DNA from 3 places in the Pseudomonas pichavaramensis genome. Region 1 is predicted to be linked to each of the others. Evidence: predicted binding sites of a transcription regulator. Region 1 holds the regulator's gene; each other region holds the start of a gene.

Region 1 (6,377 bases):
AACACACTGATTTTCGCCCTGATTGCCGTCGTCGTGGCTGCACTCGGCTACTGGAACATTGCCCCGGAGAACGCCCAGCGCTCTCAGCCGGCCAACAACGACAACGTCGTTGACTTTTACGTGGTCGGCGCACGCACGGTGCAATACCAGGATGACGGGAAACTGCATTACCGCATGACCGCCGACAAGCTCGAGCACGTCAAGAGCACCGACATCACTTTGATCGACACCCCGAAGCTGGACCTTTACCGCGGCACCGAACTGCCGTGGAAAGTCACCAGCCAACGTGCCGAGGTATCGCCCGGCGGCACCGAGGTAGAACTGATCGATGACGTGCGCATCGCCCGCACCGATGCAAAGAACCGCCCGACCATCATCACCAGCAGCCGCATGACCGTTATCCCCGATAAGGAATATGCGCAGACAGAGCAAGCCGTTAGAATCGTCGCGGCCAATGGGGTGACCACGGCACAAGGAATGAAAGCGTACTTGAATGACAGCAGGATGATCCTGCAGTCCAACGTAAGAGGCCAGCATGAGGTTCGTTAACACCCTCCCCCTGATTCTCAGCCTCGGCGCCGCATTGGGAAGCGCGGCTGCCTGGGCACTGCCATCGGATCGTGACCAACCGATCCGCATCCAGGCCGATACCGCCGAGCTGGATGACAAGCAGGGTGTCGCCGTTTATCGCGGCGACGTAATCATCACTCAGGGCACCCTGAAGATTACCGGCGACACCGTCACCATCACCCAGACGGCCAGCGGCGATATCGACGTATTCACGTCCGTCGGCGACCTCGCCTACTACGAGCAGAAGCCAGCCGTGGACAAGGACATCGTCAAGGCCTACGGCAAGACCATCCAGTACTTCGCCAGCAACGAACGCATCGTGCTGATCGACCAGGCCAAGGTGATTCAGGAAGGCAATACCTTCGAAGGCGAGAAAATCGTCTATGACACCCGCCGCCAGATTGTCAACGCTGGCCGTGCCACGGGCAACAATGTCAGCACACCGCGCCCGCGCATCGACATGGTCATCCAACCGAAGAACAAACCCGCAGATCAGGCACCGCAGTAATGGCCATTCTCAAAGCCCAACACCTGGCCAAAAGCTACAAGAGTCGCCAGGTCGTTCGCGACGTCAGCATGAGCATCGAAAGCGGACAAATCGTCGGCCTGCTCGGCCCCAACGGCGCCGGCAAGACCACCTGCTTCTACATGATCGTCGGCCTGGTGCGCGCCGATCAGGGTCGCGTGCTGATCGATGATGTCGACGTCAGCCATCAGCCCATGCATGGCCGCGCCCGCGCCGGCATTGGCTATCTGCCGCAGGAAGCCTCGATTTTCCGCAAGCTGTCGGTGGCCGACAACATCATGGCCATTCTCGAGACCCGCAAGGATCTGGATCGCGCCGGACGCCAGGCCGAGCTGGAAAGCCTGCTGCAGGAATTTCATATTCACCACATCGCCGACAGCCTCGGCATGAGCCTGTCTGGCGGCGAACGCCGGCGAGTGGAAATTGCCCGCGCCCTGGCCACCAATCCCAAGTTCATCCTGCTCGATGAGCCGTTTGCCGGTGTCGACCCGATCTCGGTGGGCGATATCAAACAGATCATTCACCACCTCAAGACCAAGGGCATTGGCATCCTGATCACCGATCACAACGTGCGCGAAACCCTGGATATCTGCGAAACCGCCTACATCGTCAATGACGGGCAACTGATCGCCGAAGGTAATGCCGAAACCATTCTGGCCAACCAGACGGTCAAGGAAGTCTACCTGGGGCATGAATTCCGCCTGTAAGGCGCAATATTTCACACCGGAAATATTGCAACCCCTAGGCAAAAACCAGAAATTCAGGCATATAATTTGCTTCCTGGCGGCGCTTCGGCGCCCTGATGTGGAAGGCGTAACTCGCCGGTAAATTAAGGTCTGCAATGAAACCATCGCTAGTCCTCAAGATGGGCCAGCAGCTGACGATGACACCGCAGCTGCAACAGGCTATCCGCCTCCTCCAACTGTCGACCCTGGATCTGCAACAGGAAATCCAGGAGGCATTGGAGTCCAATCCCATGCTCGAGCGCCAGGAAGATGGCGACGACTTCGATAACAGCGACCCGATGGCCGACGGTGCAGAAAGCGCCACCCCCGCCCCCAGCAAAGAAGAGAGCTACCAGGAAACCACTCCGACCGTTGACAACCTGGACGACGGCGAATGGTCGGAACGCATTCCCAACGAGCTCCCTGTCGACACGGCCTGGGAAGACGTATACCAGACCAGTGCCAGCAGCCTGCCGAGCAACGACGATGACGAGTGGGACTTCACCACCCGTACATCCAGCGGCGAGAGCCTGCAGAGTCATCTGCTCTGGCAACTGAACCTGGCCCCCATGTCGGACAAGGACCGGCTGATCGCCGCCACCCTGATCGACTGCATCAACAACGACGGCTACCTCGAAGAAACCCTCGAAGAAGTCACCGAGTCATTCGACCCCGAGCTGGATATCGAACTCGACGAAGTCGAGGTCGTCCTGCATCGCATCCAACAGTTCGAACCGGCCGGTATTGGCGCGCGCGACCTGCGTGAGTGCCTGCTGCTGCAATTGCGTCAGCTACCTGCCAGCACACCTTGGCTGATCGAAACCCAGCGTGTAGTCGGTGATTTCCTCGAAGTGCTCGGCAGCCGCGACTACGCGCAACTGATGCGTCGCACCAAGCTCAAGGAAGACGAACTGCGTCAGGTCATCGACCTGATCCAGCGCCTCAACCCACGTCCCGGTTCGCAGATCGAGTCCAGCGAGCCCGAATACGTGGTACCGGACGTCATCGTGCGCAAGCACAACGACCGCTGGCTGGTTGAGCTCAACCAGGAGGCCATGCCGCGCCTGCGCGTCAACCCGCAGTATGCCGGCTTCGTCAAGCGCGCCGACTCCAGCGCCGACAACACCTTCATGCGCAATCAGTTGCAGGAAGCGCGCTGGTTCATCAAGAGCCTGCAGAGCCGCAACGAGACGCTCATGAAGGTGGCCACGCAGATCGTCGAGCACCAGCGCGGCTTCCTCGACTATGGCGACGAAGCGATGAAACCGCTGGTACTGCATGACATCGCCGAAGCTGTGGGCATGCACGAATCGACCATCTCGCGTGTCACCACTCAGAAGTTCATGCACACCCCGCGCGGCATTTACGAGCTGAAATACTTCTTCTCCAGCCATGTCAGCACCTCCGAAGGTGGCGAATGCTCGTCCACCGCGATCCGCGCCATCATCAAGAAACTGGTTGCCGCAGAAAACGCGAAAAAGCCGTTGAGCGACAGCAAGATCGCTGGTTTACTGGAGGCACAAGGCATCCAAGTCGCCCGTCGGACGGTCGCCAAGTATCGCGAGTCCCTCGGTATAGCGCCCTCCAGTGAGCGCAAGCGACTGATGTAGGCCAATTGGAGGCCTGGGCCTCCAAGCCAAAGTGTTCCGGTGGCGGGTCGAGCGAGACCCGTCTCTTACACAAGGCAACAAGGAGAAAGCGGTATGCAAGTCAACATCAGTGGACATCAGCTGGATGTGACCGACGCCCTGCGTGACTATATCGGCGAGAAACTGGGCCGACTGGAACGCCACTTCGACAAGATCACCAACGTACAGGTGACGATGGAGGTCGAAAAACTCAAGCAGAAAATCGAGGCTACTCTGCACGTCGCAGGCGGCGAAGTCGTCGCCAACGCTGAACATCAGGACATGTACGCGGCCATCGATCTCTTGGCCGACAAACTCGACCGTCAACTCATCAAGCACAAGGAAAAGCAGCTCGAACGCCTGCAAGGCGCCACAGCCCGCTGACATTCCCCATCCATGATCCGACTTGAAAACATCCTGACCCCCGGCCGTTCCCTGGTGAACGTGCCGGGCGGCAGCAAGAAGCGCGTGCTCGAACAGATCGCCAACCTGGTAGCCCGCGATCTTCCCGACCTGGACGCACAGGACATTTTCGAAAGCCTCATTGCCCGCGAGAAACTCGGTTCAACCGGTTTCGGCAACGGCATCGCCATTCCTCACTGCCGCCTGGCCGGCTGCAGTGAACCCATCAGCGCTGTCCTGCACCTGGAAGCAGCCGTTGATTTCGACGCCATCGACGGCGCACCGGTCGACCTGCTGTTCGTACTGCTGGTACCGGAAGCCGCCACCGATGCTCACCTCGAACTACTACGCCAGATCGCCAGCATGTTGGATCGCAACGACGTTCGTGAACGCCTGCGCCAAGCAGCAAGCGGCGAAGACCTTTACCAAGTGGTAGTGGACATTCAGAGCGGTCAATAAGCATGCGCCTGATCATCGTCAGCGGTCGTTCGGGCTCGGGCAAAAGCACCGCCCTCGGTGTTCTTGAAGATAACGGTTTCTACTGCATCGATAACCTGCCAGCGGGCCTTCTGCCTGATCTGGCTGAACGCTTTCTGCCGCACAGTGACATGCTGTTGCCGCAAGTCGCCGTTTCCATCGATGCGCGCAACCTGCTGAGCCAGCTCAAACGCTTTCCGGAACTCCTCGACGAAGTGCGCAAGCGCAACATCCGCTGCGACGTGCTCTATCTGGATGCCGAAGACGACACGCTGCTCAAGCGTTTCTCGGAAACCCGTCGCCGCCACCCGCTGACCAACGACAACCGCTCCTTGGCCGAGGCAATCGCCTATGAAAGCCAGCTGTTGTCCCCGATCACCGACCGTGCCGATCTGAAGATCGACACCACACGCCTGAACCTTTACCAGTTACGCGATACCCTGAAGCTGCGCCTGCTTGGCCAGGAACAGAGCGGAACGGCTTTTCTGGTCGAATCCTTCGGTTTCAAACGCGGCATGCCAGTGGATGCGGACCTGGTATTCGATGTGCGGTGCCTGCCCAACCCATATTGGAAACCCGAGCTCCGTGACTATTCCGGGCTTGAACAACCCGTGATCGACTACCTCCGCGCGCAACCGGAAGTAGAAGAAATGTATCAGGACACCCTCGCCTATCTGGACAAGTGGCTGCCGCGCTTCGCGGCCAGCAACCGCGCCTATGTCACCGTTGCCATCGGTTGCACCGGAGGCCATCACCGTTCGGTGTATCTGGCCAATCGCCTGAGCCAGGCGCTGAAAGAAAAACTGAAGAACGTCCAGGTGCGTCACCGCGACCTCAGCTAAGGAGCATTGCCGCGATGCCAGCACGCAACATCGTCATCATCAACAAACTCGGTCTGCATGCACGCGCAGCGGCCAAGTTCGTCGGCGTCGCTACGACTTATCCCTGTCAGGTTCGCATCGGACGTAGTCCCGAGAGTCTGGTAGACGGCAAGAGCATCATGGCCGTCATGATGCTCGCCGCCGGGAAGGGAACCGAGGTGCACCTGCTCACCGAAGGCGACGATGACCAGCAAGCCATGGATGCACTGGTCGGTCTTATCGAGAACTACTTCGAGGAAGGCGAGTAAGCCACCGCGCTCTGCCCGGTTTTCCTCCGGGCCACGCGCCACTGCAGCACCCTGGTTTCATCGAGCCTAAGCCAAGGCCGTATCCAGCAGCATCATCAGGCAGAAACCTGCCGCCAGAGCCAGACTGGCTTCACTGGCACGCCCCTGACGCTGGGACTCGGGAACGACCTCGTGGATCACTGCCAGCAGCATGGCTCCTGCTGCCAACGCCAGCCCCCATGGCAGCAGCGTATGCGATACACCCACCACCCAGGCACAAAGCACCGCGAACAGCGGCTCGACCAGGCCCGATGCGGCTCCGAGAAGCACTGAAACCCCGCGCCCCATGCCCGCACTCGCCAGCACCAACGCGACGATCAATCCTTCGGGCACATCCTGCAGCGCGATACCGATCGCCAGACCTTCGGCACCACTCACGCCAGCGCCAGCAGCGACACCGACAGCCATACCCTCAGGGATGTTGTGCAAGACGATAGCGATGATGAACAACAGCAGACCATGCGTAAGGCCTTCCTGTCGTTGATCCACCAGCGCGCTTGTCTGCCAGCGCGCCAGCACTCGTCCCAAGCCCAACAAGGAAGCAGCCCCTACCAGCAAACCAATACCGACCAGGCTCCCGGCACTCCATGGCGTGAATCCCTGCTCGCCAGCAATGTCGAGTGCTGGCACCAGCAGAGAGAACACCGCTGCCGCCAGCATCACGCCGCCACCAAAGCCAAGCAGCCTGGCCCGCCAATGATCGGACAGATCATTCATGAAAAGTACCGGCAACGCTCCCACGGCCGTTCCCGTAGCACAGAGCAACCCACCCTGTAGCGCTCGCAGCAATCGCGGCTCGACAGCCTGGTCGACCAACGCAGCCGTTTGAATGAACAGCAACAGGCCTCCGCAGAGCAGAATTGCCCCGCCTATCAGATAAC
Region 2 (6,377 bases), on a different contig from region 1:
ATACGCAGCAGGCGGTCACGCGGGTGCACTTCCAGCAGCAGCAGGGTTTCGCCCTTGCTGAACAGCGGCGTCACTGCATAGTCCACGGTCAGCGTCTGGCCGGTGACGGAGGTCAGCACCGCCTCACGCTTATTGAATGGATGCGCCTGTTCCACAGCCTGGCGCAGCGAGGACAACGCCTCAGGCGACTCGGTGAACAGATCGCTGATGAACTGACCATGGCTACGCTGGCCGCTGACGGCCAGAAGCATCTCCGCCGCCGGGTTCATGTACTCAAGGCACAGTTGGCTGTTGAGCAGCAGGGTGGCGGTGGTCAGGTTGTCGAGTAGCAGGCGATGCAGTGCGTCGTTGATGGTCATAGGCAGCGCGTTCCGGCAATGGGCAGGAAAATGCAAGAAGCAAACCAAGGCCCCGAAAAGACGCATTTTTTGTGCGGTCTGCCAGGTTTTGGTGGTGTGGCGGCACGGCTGGGCGGGGAAAATCGACCCAGAACAGGGAGATTTTAGGAGGTGGTGCGCAGATGCGCACCAAAATGGGGCTCTTATTCAGAGGAAGGGCAGGATGCTCACTTCTTCTTCTGGCTTGTCCTTCAGCGGGCATTCTGGGCGAACGCCATAGTCGTCTTTCTTGCACGGATTGATCTTGCGCTTCTGTGCCAGGCTCATCCGGTGCATGTGGAAGGGTTGCGCGGGCGTGCGCTCGACGATCAGGCCTGCTGAATCGATGATCTCCGCTGCCAGTTGGTGCGTGCCGCGATCGACATGCTGCAGGGAGAACACCGGGCTACGGCTCACATCGCCTTGTATCTCACCATCAAGCAGCAGGCGATAGCTGTGACCGGGCAGCAGACCTGGCTCGCTGTTGAGGGTGACGATCATGTCGCCGGAACCGTTATGGATAGAGGCATCCGGCTCGGGCACGATAATGCGCAGCACCTGATAGTGCACGGCCGGCTTGGTTACGGCAGGCGGCGGCGTGACGCGCACCGTTGGTGTCGCTTGGTTGAGTTGTACGCTGTTGGAGGGCGCCAGGATCACTCGTTCGGCACTGCTGCTGCGCGGCTTGTCGGTGAACACCCGGTTACCCTCTGCGTCGATGTAGGTATAGACCTGGGCCAGGGCGGCAGGGGCTGCGAGCAGCAGGCAAAGTAGCAGTGTGCGCATCTTGATGAGTTCGTTCACGGCGCACTGCGATTCGGGCTGTTGACGCTGATACGTTGCAGGGTAAAGGTCTCGGTCGCGCTCTGCTGGATGATGCGTTCACCGGCCATCACCGCCACCGCAAGGCTGTGCTCGCCGCGATCGAGGTTGGTCAGTTGCAGGCTCGGGACATTGCTCGCCTGGCCATAGGGTTCGCCGTCGAGAATCAGGCGCAGGCTGTGGCCGGGTTGCAGGCGTGGCTGAATGTTCACGCTGACGATGAAGGTGCCGTTGTTGGCGCGCATGGCGTCATCGTCGGGAATGCCGTTCAGGCTCAGTACGGAATATGGCGCCTCGCTTTTGGAGGTGTCGTCTTCCCGCGAATTGTCGACCGGTATGTCCGGCGTTTTCATTTTCACCGTGTTGGTCGGCGGCAGTTCGACGCTCTCGGCAGCCGTCCCCTCAGGGGGCTGGTTGGTGAATACCGTGTTGCCGTTGGCGTCGGTGTATTTGTAAATCTGTGCGCTGACCGGCAGGGCCAGTGCGAGCAGCAGGCAGGCGAGTAAAGGGCGCATGGGCCAATCCTTCCGCAGGAGATGCGCTAAGCCTTGCACTGCTTACGGTTCCTGACAAGCACAGGGCGCTACGCCTGTGATATCCGGCTACAAAATGCGTATTGGTCTACCCATGAAAAAGCCCCGCCAGGCAGTGCCGGGCGGGGCTTTTCAGGTTGCGCCGCACAGGGCGGCGCAAGGCTGGGTTAGACGCTGTAGTACAGGTCGTATTCCAGCGGGTGTACGAAGGTGCGGACCTTGATTTCTTCTTCGGCTTTCAGCTCGATGTAGGCATCGATGAAGTCGTCGGAGAATACGCCGCCCTTGGTCAGGAACGCGCGGCCTTTGTCCAGCTCTTCCAGGGCTTCTTTCAGGCTGCCGCAAACCTGCGGGATCAGCTTGCCTTCTTCCGGCGGCAGATCGTACAGGTTCTTGTCAGCGGCATCGCCCGGGTGGATCTTGTTCTGGATACCGTCCAGACCAGCCATCAGCAGCGCTGCGAAGGCCAGGTACGGGTTGGCAGCCGGGTCCGGGAAGCGCGCTTCGATGCGGCGGGCTTTCGGGCTGGAAACGTACGGGATACGGATCGAGGCGGAGCGGTTACGGGCCGAGTAGGCCAGCATGACCGGAGCTTCGAAGCCCGGGACCAGACGCTTGTAGGAGTTGGTCGACGGGTTGGTGAAGCCATTCAGGGCCTTACCGTGCTTGATGATGCCGCCGATGAAGTACAGGGCGGTGTCGGACAGGCCGGCATAGCCTTCACCTGCGAAGGTGTTCTTGCCATCTTTGGAGATGGACATGTGCACGTGCATGCCCGAACCGTTGTCGCCGTACAGCGGCTTCGGCATGAAGGTAGCGGTTTTGCCGTAGGCGTCGGCAACGTTGTGCACGCAGTACTTCAGGGTCTGAACTTCGTCAGCCTTGTTGACCAGAGTGTTGAACTTCACGCCGATTTCGTTCTGGCCGGCAGTCGCCACTTCGTGGTGGTGAACTTCGACGACCAGGCCCATTTCTTCCAGGGCGTTACACATGGCAGTACGGATTTCGTGGTCGTGGTCGACCGGCGGAACCGGGAAGTAACCGCCTTTGACGGCCGGACGGTGGCCTTTGTTGCCGCCTTCCACGTCCTGGTCGGTCATCCAGGAGCCTTGCTCGGAGTAGATCTTGAACATGGAGCCGGAGATGTCCGACTTGAACTTGACCTGGTCGAAGATGAAGAACTCTGGCTCCGGGCCAACGAATACGGTGTCACCGATGCCGGTGGACTTCAGGTATTCCTCGGCACGCTTGGCGATGGAGCGCGGGTCGCGATCGTAGCCTTGCATGGTGCTCGGCTCGATGATGTCGCAAACGATGATCAGGGTCGGCTCTTCGGTGAAGGGATCCAGTACGGCGGTTTCGTCAACCGGCGAGAGGATCATGTCGGAGGCTTCGATGCCTTTCCAGCCGTGGATGGACGAGCCGTCGAACATTTTGCCGTGCTCGAAGAAATCTTCGTCCAGGGCGTCACGGGCCGGCATGGTCACGTGCTGTTGCTTACCCTTGGTGTCGGTGAAGCGCAGGTCTACCCACTTCACGTCGTGTTCTTTGATCAGTTGAACAGCCTTAGACATGTTGTCCTCCAGGTGGAAAAGGCTCTTATCTGTGAGCCCCAAATGTACGGTGAAGCCCGGCGGGATAGTCCTCCAGGGCGACCTGCCTCACAAGGGAGCAAATTGCATGCCAGTGCCCTGTATTGGGCAGAGGCCTGCAAACTCAGGCGTAGCGCCGGCTACACGGGATTTTTCAGTCGATATTTGCACTCAAATAGGGCTTGCAATTGTGCTTGCGCTCTATTTTGGTGCGATGTATCTATGCTGCAGTATTTTTGGTCAAAGCTTGAGCAATTTCCGCTATAATCCGCGCCCCTGTTTTTTCGTCGCCTCGAGCGGGCGCCTTATCCATGAAACTGATCGTCAAAGTTTTCCCAGAAATCACCATCAAGAGTCGCCCGGTGCGCAAGCAGTTCATCCGCCAGTTGGGGAAGAACATTCGTGCCGTATTGCGCGACCTCGACCCCGCACTGCGGGTGACCGGTGTGTGGGACAACCTGGAGGTGGAAACCGACCTCGCCGATCCGCGCCTGCTCGCTGAGATGACCGAGCGCCTGCGTAACACGCCGGGCATTGGTCTGTTCCTCGAAGTCAACGAATACCCGCTGGGCGATCTCGACGAGGTTACCGAGCATTGCAAGCGGCATTACGCCGACCAGTTGCCAGGCAAGATTTTCGCCGTGCGCTGCAAGCGTGGCGGCAAGCATGCCTTCTCTTCCATCGATGTTGAGCGCCACGTTGGCAGCCGCCTGCGCCAGGAATGTGGTGCGGCTGGCATCGATCTGAAGAAGCCGGAAGTCGAAGTGCGCATGGAGATCCGCGATCAGCGCCTCTTCGTGGTGCACAACCGTCATGAAGGTCTGGGCGGCTATCCGCTGGGTTCGCTGGAGCAGACCCTGGTGCTTATGAGTGGCGGTTTCGACTCGACCGTCGCGGCCTATCAGATGATGCGTCGCGGTCTGGTCAGCCACTTCTGCTTCTTCAACCTCGGTGGCCGTGCCCACGAATTGGGCGTGATGGAAGTGGCCCACTATATATGGCAGAAATTCGGTCGCTCGCAGCGCGTGCTGTTCATCAGCGTGCCGTTCGAGGAAGTGGTCGGCGAGATCCTCGGCAAGGTCGACAACAGCCAGATGGGCGTGATCCTCAAGCGCATGATGCTGCGCGCGGCAACCCGCGTCGCGGAGAAGCTGCAGATCGAAGCGCTGGTGACCGGTGAGGCGATCAGTCAGGTCTCCAGCCAGACCCTGACCAACCTGGCGGTGATCGATTCGGCCACCGACATGCTGGTGATGCGCCCGCTGATCGCCAGCCACAAGCAGGACATCATCGACACCGCCACGCAGATCGGCACCGCCGAGTTCGCCAAGAACATGCCCGAATATTGCGGCGTGATTTCGGTCAACCCGACTACCAAGGCGCGTGGCTATCGTGTGGAGAAGGAGGAGGCGCAGTTCGACATGGCCATCCTCGAACGCGCGCTTGAGCGCGCCACGCAGCTGCCTATCGATCGGGTGATCGATGAGTTGGGCAAGGACGTGCAGGTCGAGGAGGTGCGTGAAGCGCTGGCCGGGCAGATCGTCATCGATATCCGCCACCCCGATGCCGCCGAGGACGAGCCGCTGCAAGTGCCGGGCATCGAGGTGCAGCCGCTGCCGTTCTACGCGCTGAACAACAAATTCAAGGAACTGGATGAGAACCGCCAGTACCTGCTGTATTGCGACAAGGGCGTGATGAGTCGCCTGCATGCCCATCATCTGCTGAGCGAGGGACACGCCAATGTGCGCGTTTATCGTCCGGCATAGAACGCCGGGGCTTAATGGCGGGAGCATCCGCCATCGCCCTCCCGACCCGGGGCACCTCTAAAAACTACCTGCGTTGTCATTGCTGCGTTAAAAACAAGCTCAAAATGCTCACATAGCTCGTAAAGTCGAGCGCGACTCCGACCGTTTTTCGCTTGTTTTCGCCTTGCACTGACTGCCTCGCCTACGTTTGTAGAGGTACCCCGATCAGCTCGCTGATCCAGTTTTGTTCATATTCGTCGTCCAGGCTGGGCGACACACCGAATCCTCTGATCGAGATACACACAGTGATCGAAAATCTGCGCAACATCGCCATCATCGCCCACGTCGACCATGGCAAAACTACCCTCGTCGACAAACTGCTGCGTCTGTCCGGCACCCTCGACCGCAAAGAAGCGGAAAACGAGCGCGTGATGGACTCCAACGACCAGGAGAAAGAGCGCGGCATTACCATTCTGGCCAAGAACACTGCCCTGAAGTGGGGCGACTACAACATCAACATCGTCGACACCCCCGGGCACGCCGACTTCGGTGGTGAAGTAGAGCGCGTCATGAGCATGGTCGACTCCGTACTGCTGGTGGTTGACGCCCAGGACGGCCCGATGCCGCAAACCCGTTTCGTGACCCAGAAGGCGTTCAAGGCCGGCCTGCGTCCGATCGTCGTGGTGAACAAGATCGACCGTCCGGGTGCGCGTCCTGACTGGGTTATCGACCAGATCTTCGACCTGTTCGACAACCTCGGTGCCACCGACGAGCAACTGGACTTCCCGATCGTCTACGCCTCGGCCCTGAACGGCATCGCCGGCATGGATCACGAGAAGATGGACGACAACATGGACGCCCTGTTCCAGGCTATCGTCGACCACGTACCGGCTCCGGTCGTCGACGCCAGCGGCCCGTTCCAGATGCAGATCTCCCAGCTGGACTACAACAGCTTCCTCGGCGTGATCGGTATCGGCCGCATCGCCCGCGGCACCATCAAGGCCAACAGCCCGGTGACCGCCATCGGCGCCGACGGCAAGAAGCGCAGCGGCCGCATCCTGAAGATCATGGGTCACTCCGGTCTGCAGCGCGTTGAGGTGCAGGAAGCTCAGGCGGGCGACATCGTCTGCGTATCGGGTATGGACGAGCTGTTCATCTCCGACACCCTGTGCGACCAGAACAACGTCGAAGCCCTGCCGCCGCTGACCGTTGACCAGCCGACCGTGAGCATGACCTTCCAGGTCAACGACTCGCCGTTCGCCGGTAAAGAAGGCAAGTTCGTCACCAGCCGCAACATCAAGGATCGTC
Region 3 (6,377 bases), on a different contig from region 1:
TCGGGAAACTCGAGGGTCAGGCGCGCCATGATCGTGTCACTGTCAGGGAAAGTGGCGATTGTAAGCGGCTGGCCAGCTCAGCGGTGCAGGCTGTTGAGGTGGTAGAAGGTCACACGACCGCCTTCGCTGTCCGGCCCTGAGTTGTCCTGGATGTAGGCACCTGCTTTGAAGTAGAGGTACTGGGTGTCCCAACTGCTGCTCAATTGGCGATAGTAGGAGCCACTATCGCCGTCGGTGCTCGATACGCTGATGCCAACGCGACCGCTGGGGGTGACGCGCAGGTCGTAGCCAAAGCGCTCGCCCAGCTGCACGTTTTCAGCCAGCAGGATGTTCTTCACTTCACTGTCGCCCGGGCGGGCGCGCAACAGCAGCTCGAGCCGGCCAACGCCGCGCAGGTAGTGATACTGCAGCTTGAGCAACGGGTCATTCTGGCTGCCAGGGACGTCCGTACTGTGAATCTGCCCGATCACCACCTTGTTGCGGCTGGGGACCTGGTCGACCTTGAGTACGGCGCTGAGGTAACTGTCGGAACTGGCATGCAGCCAGTTGTCGAGGCTGCCATCGCGCAGGGTTTCCCGCAGTTCGCTGCGCGGGTAGCGGGCATCGGCGGTGGGCGAGCCGGTTACCGGGACCCAGAAGGTCACGCTGCCATCGGTGTTGCGCCGAAAGTAGCGACTCTCATAGCTGTTATTCAGTCGTTCGGTACTGATGGTGGTGGGGGCGGGTTCGGTAGGAATCGAAAGATTCCAGGTGGTGAGGTCTAGCACGGATTTCTCTGCTTGTCGGTTGAAGGCAGATGTTCGTCCACTCGGCAGCCCAGAGGTTCCGCCGCCCAGGTTCTGGAGCCTGAGCGGCGTCATGCGGTTAAGCCGCCGGGCGCTGCTGACGCTGGTAGAGAAACTCCAGCACGGCTGCGCGATAGTTGTGATAGCCGCTATCGTGTGCCAGCGCCATGCGCTCGCGCGGGCGTTCCAGCTCGACTTTGAGTATGTCACCGACGGTCGCCGCCGGGCCGTTGCTCATCATCACGATGCGGTCGGAGAGCAGAACTGCTTCGTCGACATCATGCGTGATCATGATCACCGTGTTGCCCAGCTCTGCGTGGATCTCCATCAGCGAATCCTGAAGGTGGGCGCGGGTCAGGGCATCGAGCGCACCGAATGGCTCGTCCATCAGCAAAACCTTGGGCTGCATGGCCAGAGCGCGGGCGATGCCGATGCGCTGTTTCATGCCGCCGGAAATTTCTCCGGGGCGTTTGTCGCGGGCGTGCGTCATGTGCACCAGGGCCAGGTTATGCTCGATCCAGTCACGCATTTCCTGCCGTGACTTACTGCCCTTGAACACCTGGCGTACGGCCAGCTCAACATTTTCATAGCAACTCAGCCAGGGCAGCAGGCTATGGTTCTGAAACACCACGGCGCGCTCCGGGCCGGGCTCGGTCACCTCACGCCCATCGAGGATTACGCCACCGCTGGTAGCCTGATGGAGGCCGGCGACGATGTTGAGCACCGTCGACTTGCCGCAACCGGAATGGCCGATCAGTGAGACGAATTCGCCCTTGTCGATCTTCAGATTGACGTTCTGCAACGCGCAGAACAGGCCCTTGTCGGTGGGGAAGTCGATGCCGACGTTGGTCAGTTCGAGGTGGGAATGGCTCATAGAAGGTCTCCTGGATCAGCGCAATACGGCGTTCTTGTCCCAGCTGAACAGGCGCTGCAGGACAAGCATCAGACGGTCGAGGGCGAAGCCGATCAGGCCGATGACGATCACCGCCACCATGATCCGGCCAAGGGAGTTGGAGCTGCCGTTCTGGAATTCGTCCCAGATGAATTTGCCCAGCCCCGGGTTCTGCGCCAGCATCTCCGCGGCAATCAGCACCATCCAGCCGGTGGCCAGGGACAGGCGCAGGCCGGTGAAGATCATCGGCAGTGCGGCCGGCAGGACGATGCGCCGTACATGGCTCAGTGGTGAAAGGCGCAGCACCTTGCTGACGTTGTTGAGGTCCTTGTCGATGCCGGCCACGCCCACCGTGGTGTTGATGACCGTCGGCCACAGGCAGCACAGCGCCACGGTGAAGGCCGAGGTGAGGAAGGACTTGGCGAACAGCGGGTCATCGCTGACGTACAGGGCGCTGACCAGCATGGTCACCAGCGGTAGCCAGGCCAGTGGCGAGACCGGTTTGAACACCTGGATCAGTGGGTTGAGCGCACTGTACAGGGACTTGCTCAGGCCGCAGACGATACCCAGCGGGACGGCCAGCAACGAGGCGATCGCGAAACCGGCGGCCACGGTGTAGAGGCTGGTGAATATCTGCTGGATGAAGGTCGGTTTGCCGGTGTAGGGGCGAATTTTCACTTCGGCATCGGGATTCTTCGCCAGCAGGGCCGCGTTGCGTGTCTCCTGGCGCTGATAGAAGGCGGCAGCCTTGTCCTGTTCACGCTGGTGAGCGGCCATCAGCCCGGTGAACTGCTCGCTGACCTGCAGCGGTCCGGGAAACTGGCCGAGGCTGGTCTGGATATGGTTGGCCAGGCCCTGCCAGCACATCAGGAACACGGCTATACCTAGTGCCGGCAGAATCAGGCTGCTGGCCAGGCGCTTGATCAGGGCGCTGTGACGCGCCGTCTTGAGCGTCTGCTGGATTGGGGTGGCGACGTTGGGGTTGCTCATCGTCCTGTCCTCTGGTCGGTTGTGGCTGCGCGGGGCGGCGCGGCCATGCTTAGAGCGTGTTATCGCCCTTCAGGCCAATGCTGAACTGCTGGAGATAGGCGTTGGGCTGATGGCCGTCGTAGACAATGCCGTCGATGGTGTCGGCGAGCGGCTCGCGGAAGCCGTCCTCATCGGCCGGCGGGAAGTCGGCGGCCTCGGCCTTGCCCTCGCTGACCAGCTCGGCGGCCGCTTCGCGGTAGATATCCGGGAGGAAAACACGCTTGGCGGTTTCCAGGTACCAGCTGTCCGGTTGGGCCTCGGCGATTTGCCCCCAGCGGCGCATCTGGGTCAGGTACCAGATGGCGTCGGAGTAATAGGGATAGGTGGCGTGATAGCGGAAGAACACGTTGAAGTCCGGCACCTCGCGCTTGTCGCCTTTCTCGAACTCGAAGGTGCCGGTCATCGAGTTGGCGATCACCTTGGCGTCGGCACCGACGTACTCCGGCCGCGAGAGAATCTCCACGGCTTCGGCGCGGTTGGCGTTGTTGTTCTCGTCCAGCCACTTGCCGGCACGGATCAGCGCCTTGACCAGACGCTTGTGGGTCTCCGGGTTGGCGTCGGCCCAGGTGCGCGAGACACCGAAAACCTTCTCCGACATGTTCTTGCGAATTGCGTAGTCAGCCACGACCGGCACGCCGATACCCTTGAATACGGCGGCCTGGTTCCACGGCTCGCCGACGCTGTAGCCGCTGATGGTGCCGGCTTCGAGGGTGGCTGGCATCTGCGGCGGCGGGGTCACCGAGAGCAGTGCTTGAGCGTCGATCTGGCCACTGATGTCGCCTTTCTGCGGCGCGTAGTAACCCGGATTGATGCCGCCGGCGGCCAGCCAGTAACGCAGCTCGTAGTTGTGCGTCGACACCGGGAACACCATGCCCAGATTGAACGGCTTGCCGGCGGCGGCGTACTGCTCGATCACCGGCTTGAGGGCGTCGGCCTTGATCGGGTGCACCGGCTTGCCATCGGCCATCGGCACCTGCGGCTTCATCGCCTGCCAGACCTCGTTGGAAACGGTGATGGCGTTGCCGTTGAGGTCCATGGTGAAGGCGGTGACCACCTCGGCCTTGGTGCCAAAGCCAATGGTGGCGCCCAGCGGCTGACCGGAGAGCATGTGCGCGCCATCCAACTCGCCGTCGATCACCCGGTCCAGTAGCACCTTCCAGTTGGCCTGTGCTTCGAGGGTGACGTACAGCCCCTCATCCTCGAAGAAACCCTTCTCGTAGGCTATGGCCAGCGGCGCCATGTCGGTGAGCTTGATGAAGCCCAGTTTCAGTTCGGCTTTTTCCGGCTCGGCTGCGTGTAGCAAAGGGGCGGCCAACAGACTGAGGGTAAAACCCAGCAGAGAAAGGCGGCGATTGGGCGATAGACGATGGAGCATGGCAATTCCTCGACTTGCAGAAACGAAAAAAGACGTCGCAAACAGCCTGCTGCCGATGGCAACGAGGTGTCTTTGACGTCTTTGTCGGTGTGCCCGAATCACCGCCGTTGGCGATCAGGAGCGTGGTTGCGTTTCCCTTAGCAAGGCTTTTGCCAGATTGCTGGCAAGCATGATGGCTGCGCCAGTATCGTCATATTTTTCAATGGGATAGAAAAAAACAGCTGGCGCTTGAGTAGAGTCTGCCGCCGGCATGAACTGCCCAAATACTGTGCAGCAACTTGAGCGCTGGCCGATTTCGGAGCGTTGCTGCGCAGGTCAGCTGCAAGAATGTTGTTGCTTCAGTTCGACGAAATCACGCAGCCAGTGCAGCACCTCTACGGCCTCCCAGCGGCCTGGGTCGAACAGGGCGTAGGCGAGTCCCTGATAGCCAACCACGTCCAGTTGGCGATGGTAGCCAGCGCGTTGCAGCAGCGCCTCGATCTCGGCGAAGCAGGTATTGAAGTGCTGGCGATTGAAGGGCGTGCGGTTCTCCATGACGATGCCCTCGAGCAACAGCTCATCGACCATGTCACGCACACGCTCCAGCGGCATGCGGTTCACTCGGTGTTTCAGCTGTAGTACGTCCAGCATGATGGCGCTCCTGTGCAATCGATCATTTACCGGGTTGAAAGGGTAAACGAAAAACACTGTACAAATAAACAGTATTGGGTGATAGTGGCCTCATTCAGGCGACGACAACCTGCTCGTTCCGAGGAGCGAGCGCCTTGCAAGGGGTATTGGCAATGCAACAGATGCTGATGACGATTGTGCTATTGGTCCTGCTGAGTGGATGCGCTCAACCGCAGGTCGAGCGGCCACAGGCCAATGGTGCTTACCTGGTGATCGAGGGCGAGCAGGCCTGGGCTGTACTGGTTTCCGACGGTCAGAGAGTCGAAGAGGCAGGCAGGGTGCTGGATGTGGTTCGGGTACCTAGCCACCACTCGAGTATTGCGGCCAGTTACGTCATCGAGACGCCAAACTGCGGCAAGCTGCAGTGGCTGACCGAGCGTCATGGCGCTGCAGAGGGGGAAACGACCTTGCTCCCGGCCGAGTTCAACGAACAGCTCAGCAATCCAGGATGTGTACTGGTACAGGGGTTGAGCAGGGCCTGGACGGCTCTGGATTACTCCGGCTGAGGATGTTTGTTTAAGCGCTGCTCAATAGAAAACGCCGCGGCTCTTTAGAGGTCGCGGCGTTTTTTATGCCTGAGCGTGGTGGGCGCACCTTACATCAGGTGTTGTTTGTCCATCTCGATCGCTGCATCGAGGGTTTCCAGCAACGCTTTGCGCACTTTCAGCTTGGTGTTCTTGTGCGCTGTCATGTTGATCTTCTTCATATGCTGGGCCACGGCTTGCGCGGTGGTCAGCAGTTGTTCGCCAGGCACGACCTTGTCCAGGAAGCCTGCATCCATCGCACCGGCTGGGTCGAACATCTCGCCATTGATCACCGAGCGATGAAATGCCGACTTGCGCAGGCGATCGCGTGCCAGCTCGATGCCGACGTGGTGCATCGTCATGCCGATCTGCACTTCGTTCAGGCCAATGTTGAACGGACCTTCAACACCGATACGGTAATCGGCAGACAAAAGAAGGAAAGCACCTTTGGCCACTGCGTGGCCCGGGCAGGCCACGATGATCGGGTAGGGGTGAGCGAGCATGCGACGCGCCAGGGTGGAGCCAGCGGCTACCAGGTTAATGGCATTCTGCGGGCCTGATGTCATGACTTTCAGATCGTAGCCGCCCGAAAGAATCCCGGGTTGGCCGGTGATGATGGCGATGGCGCGATCCTGCTCCGCCTGATCGAGTGCAGCATGGAATGCTGCAATCACGTCTGGGGAGATAGCGTTCACCTTGCCATTGCTCAAGGTCAGGGTGGCGATGCCGTCTTCGAATTGATAGCTGATCAGGTCGCTCATGGCAGTTTTCCTTATTGGCGGCGCGGGGCCGAATGTGGGCAGAAGGTACTCAGCCGAACCGCTTCGGTAAAGCGCCGTGACTGACCGGCCGGTCAGTGCTTTTGCCTATGACAGCGATGCCAAATGGTAATTGGCCGCCTGGCAGGGCTGCACTTACGGTGACGTCGAAATGAAGGAGACGCCCATGAACAGCCTCTATTCCATTCTTTACGTGACCGCAGTGCTTGGCCTGCTGCTGGCAGCCGTTCTGCTCGGCGACAGCCTCTACCTACGTAGCCCGGCCGGTGTGCTGGCGGTGTTCGGTGTGGGGCTGTTCGCTTCCCTTGGTTTTCTGTTGTTCGG

The links. Region 1 encodes sigma-54, which starts transcription at its own class of promoters, with help from an activator protein. Its sites were predicted from a motif close to ANTGGCATNNANNTTGCTNT; they were not measured.
Region 2: the regulator sigma-54 is predicted to act here: its motif matches at 3,401-3,420, upstream of glnA (glutamate--ammonia ligase).
Region 3: the regulator sigma-54 is predicted to act here: its motif matches at 4,219-4,238, upstream of ACJRW5_RS13360 (CmpA/NrtA family ABC transporter substrate-binding protein).

What each region holds. Positions count from the first base shown of each region.
Region 1 covers NZ_JBJKFJ010000001.1:654,517-660,893, reverse strand. The annotation lists gene lptC (LPS export ABC transporter periplasmic protein LptC) at 1-549, shown strand, start outside; gene lptA (lipopolysaccharide transport periplasmic protein LptA) at 536-1,078, shown strand; gene lptB (LPS export ABC transporter ATP-binding protein) at 1,078-1,803, shown strand; gene ACJRW5_RS02945 (RNA polymerase factor sigma-54) at 1,938-3,431, shown strand; gene hpf (ribosome hibernation-promoting factor, HPF/YfiA family) at 3,525-3,833, shown strand; gene ptsN (PTS IIA-like nitrogen regulatory protein PtsN) at 3,846-4,310, shown strand; gene rapZ (RNase adapter RapZ) at 4,313-5,170, shown strand; gene ACJRW5_RS02925 (HPr family phosphocarrier protein) at 5,185-5,457, shown strand; gene ACJRW5_RS02920 (ZIP family metal transporter) at 5,524-6,377, opposite strand, start outside.
Region 2 covers NZ_JBJKFJ010000008.1:88,487-94,863, forward strand. The annotation lists gene glnL (nitrogen regulation protein NR(II)) at 1-359, opposite strand, end outside; gene ACJRW5_RS14640 (DUF4124 domain-containing protein) at 546-1,163, opposite strand; gene ACJRW5_RS14645 (DUF4124 domain-containing protein) at 1,178-1,714, opposite strand; gene glnA (glutamate--ammonia ligase) at 1,900-3,306, opposite strand; gene thiI (tRNA uracil 4-sulfurtransferase ThiI) at 3,636-5,090, shown strand; gene typA (translational GTPase TypA) at 5,375-6,377, shown strand, end outside.
Region 3 covers NZ_JBJKFJ010000007.1:103,662-110,038, reverse strand. The annotation lists gene ACJRW5_RS13380 (thioesterase family protein) at 1-29, opposite strand, end outside; gene ACJRW5_RS13375 (polysaccharide lyase family 7 protein) at 78-767, opposite strand; gene ACJRW5_RS13370 (ABC transporter ATP-binding protein) at 865-1,659, opposite strand; gene ACJRW5_RS13365 (ABC transporter permease) at 1,675-2,667, opposite strand; gene ACJRW5_RS13360 (CmpA/NrtA family ABC transporter substrate-binding protein) at 2,717-4,081, opposite strand; gene ACJRW5_RS13355 (transcriptional regulator) at 4,397-4,711, opposite strand; gene ACJRW5_RS13350 (hypothetical protein) at 4,864-5,256, shown strand; gene ACJRW5_RS13345 (crotonase/enoyl-CoA hydratase family protein) at 5,346-6,035, opposite strand; gene ACJRW5_RS13340 (hypothetical protein) at 6,220-6,377, shown strand, end outside.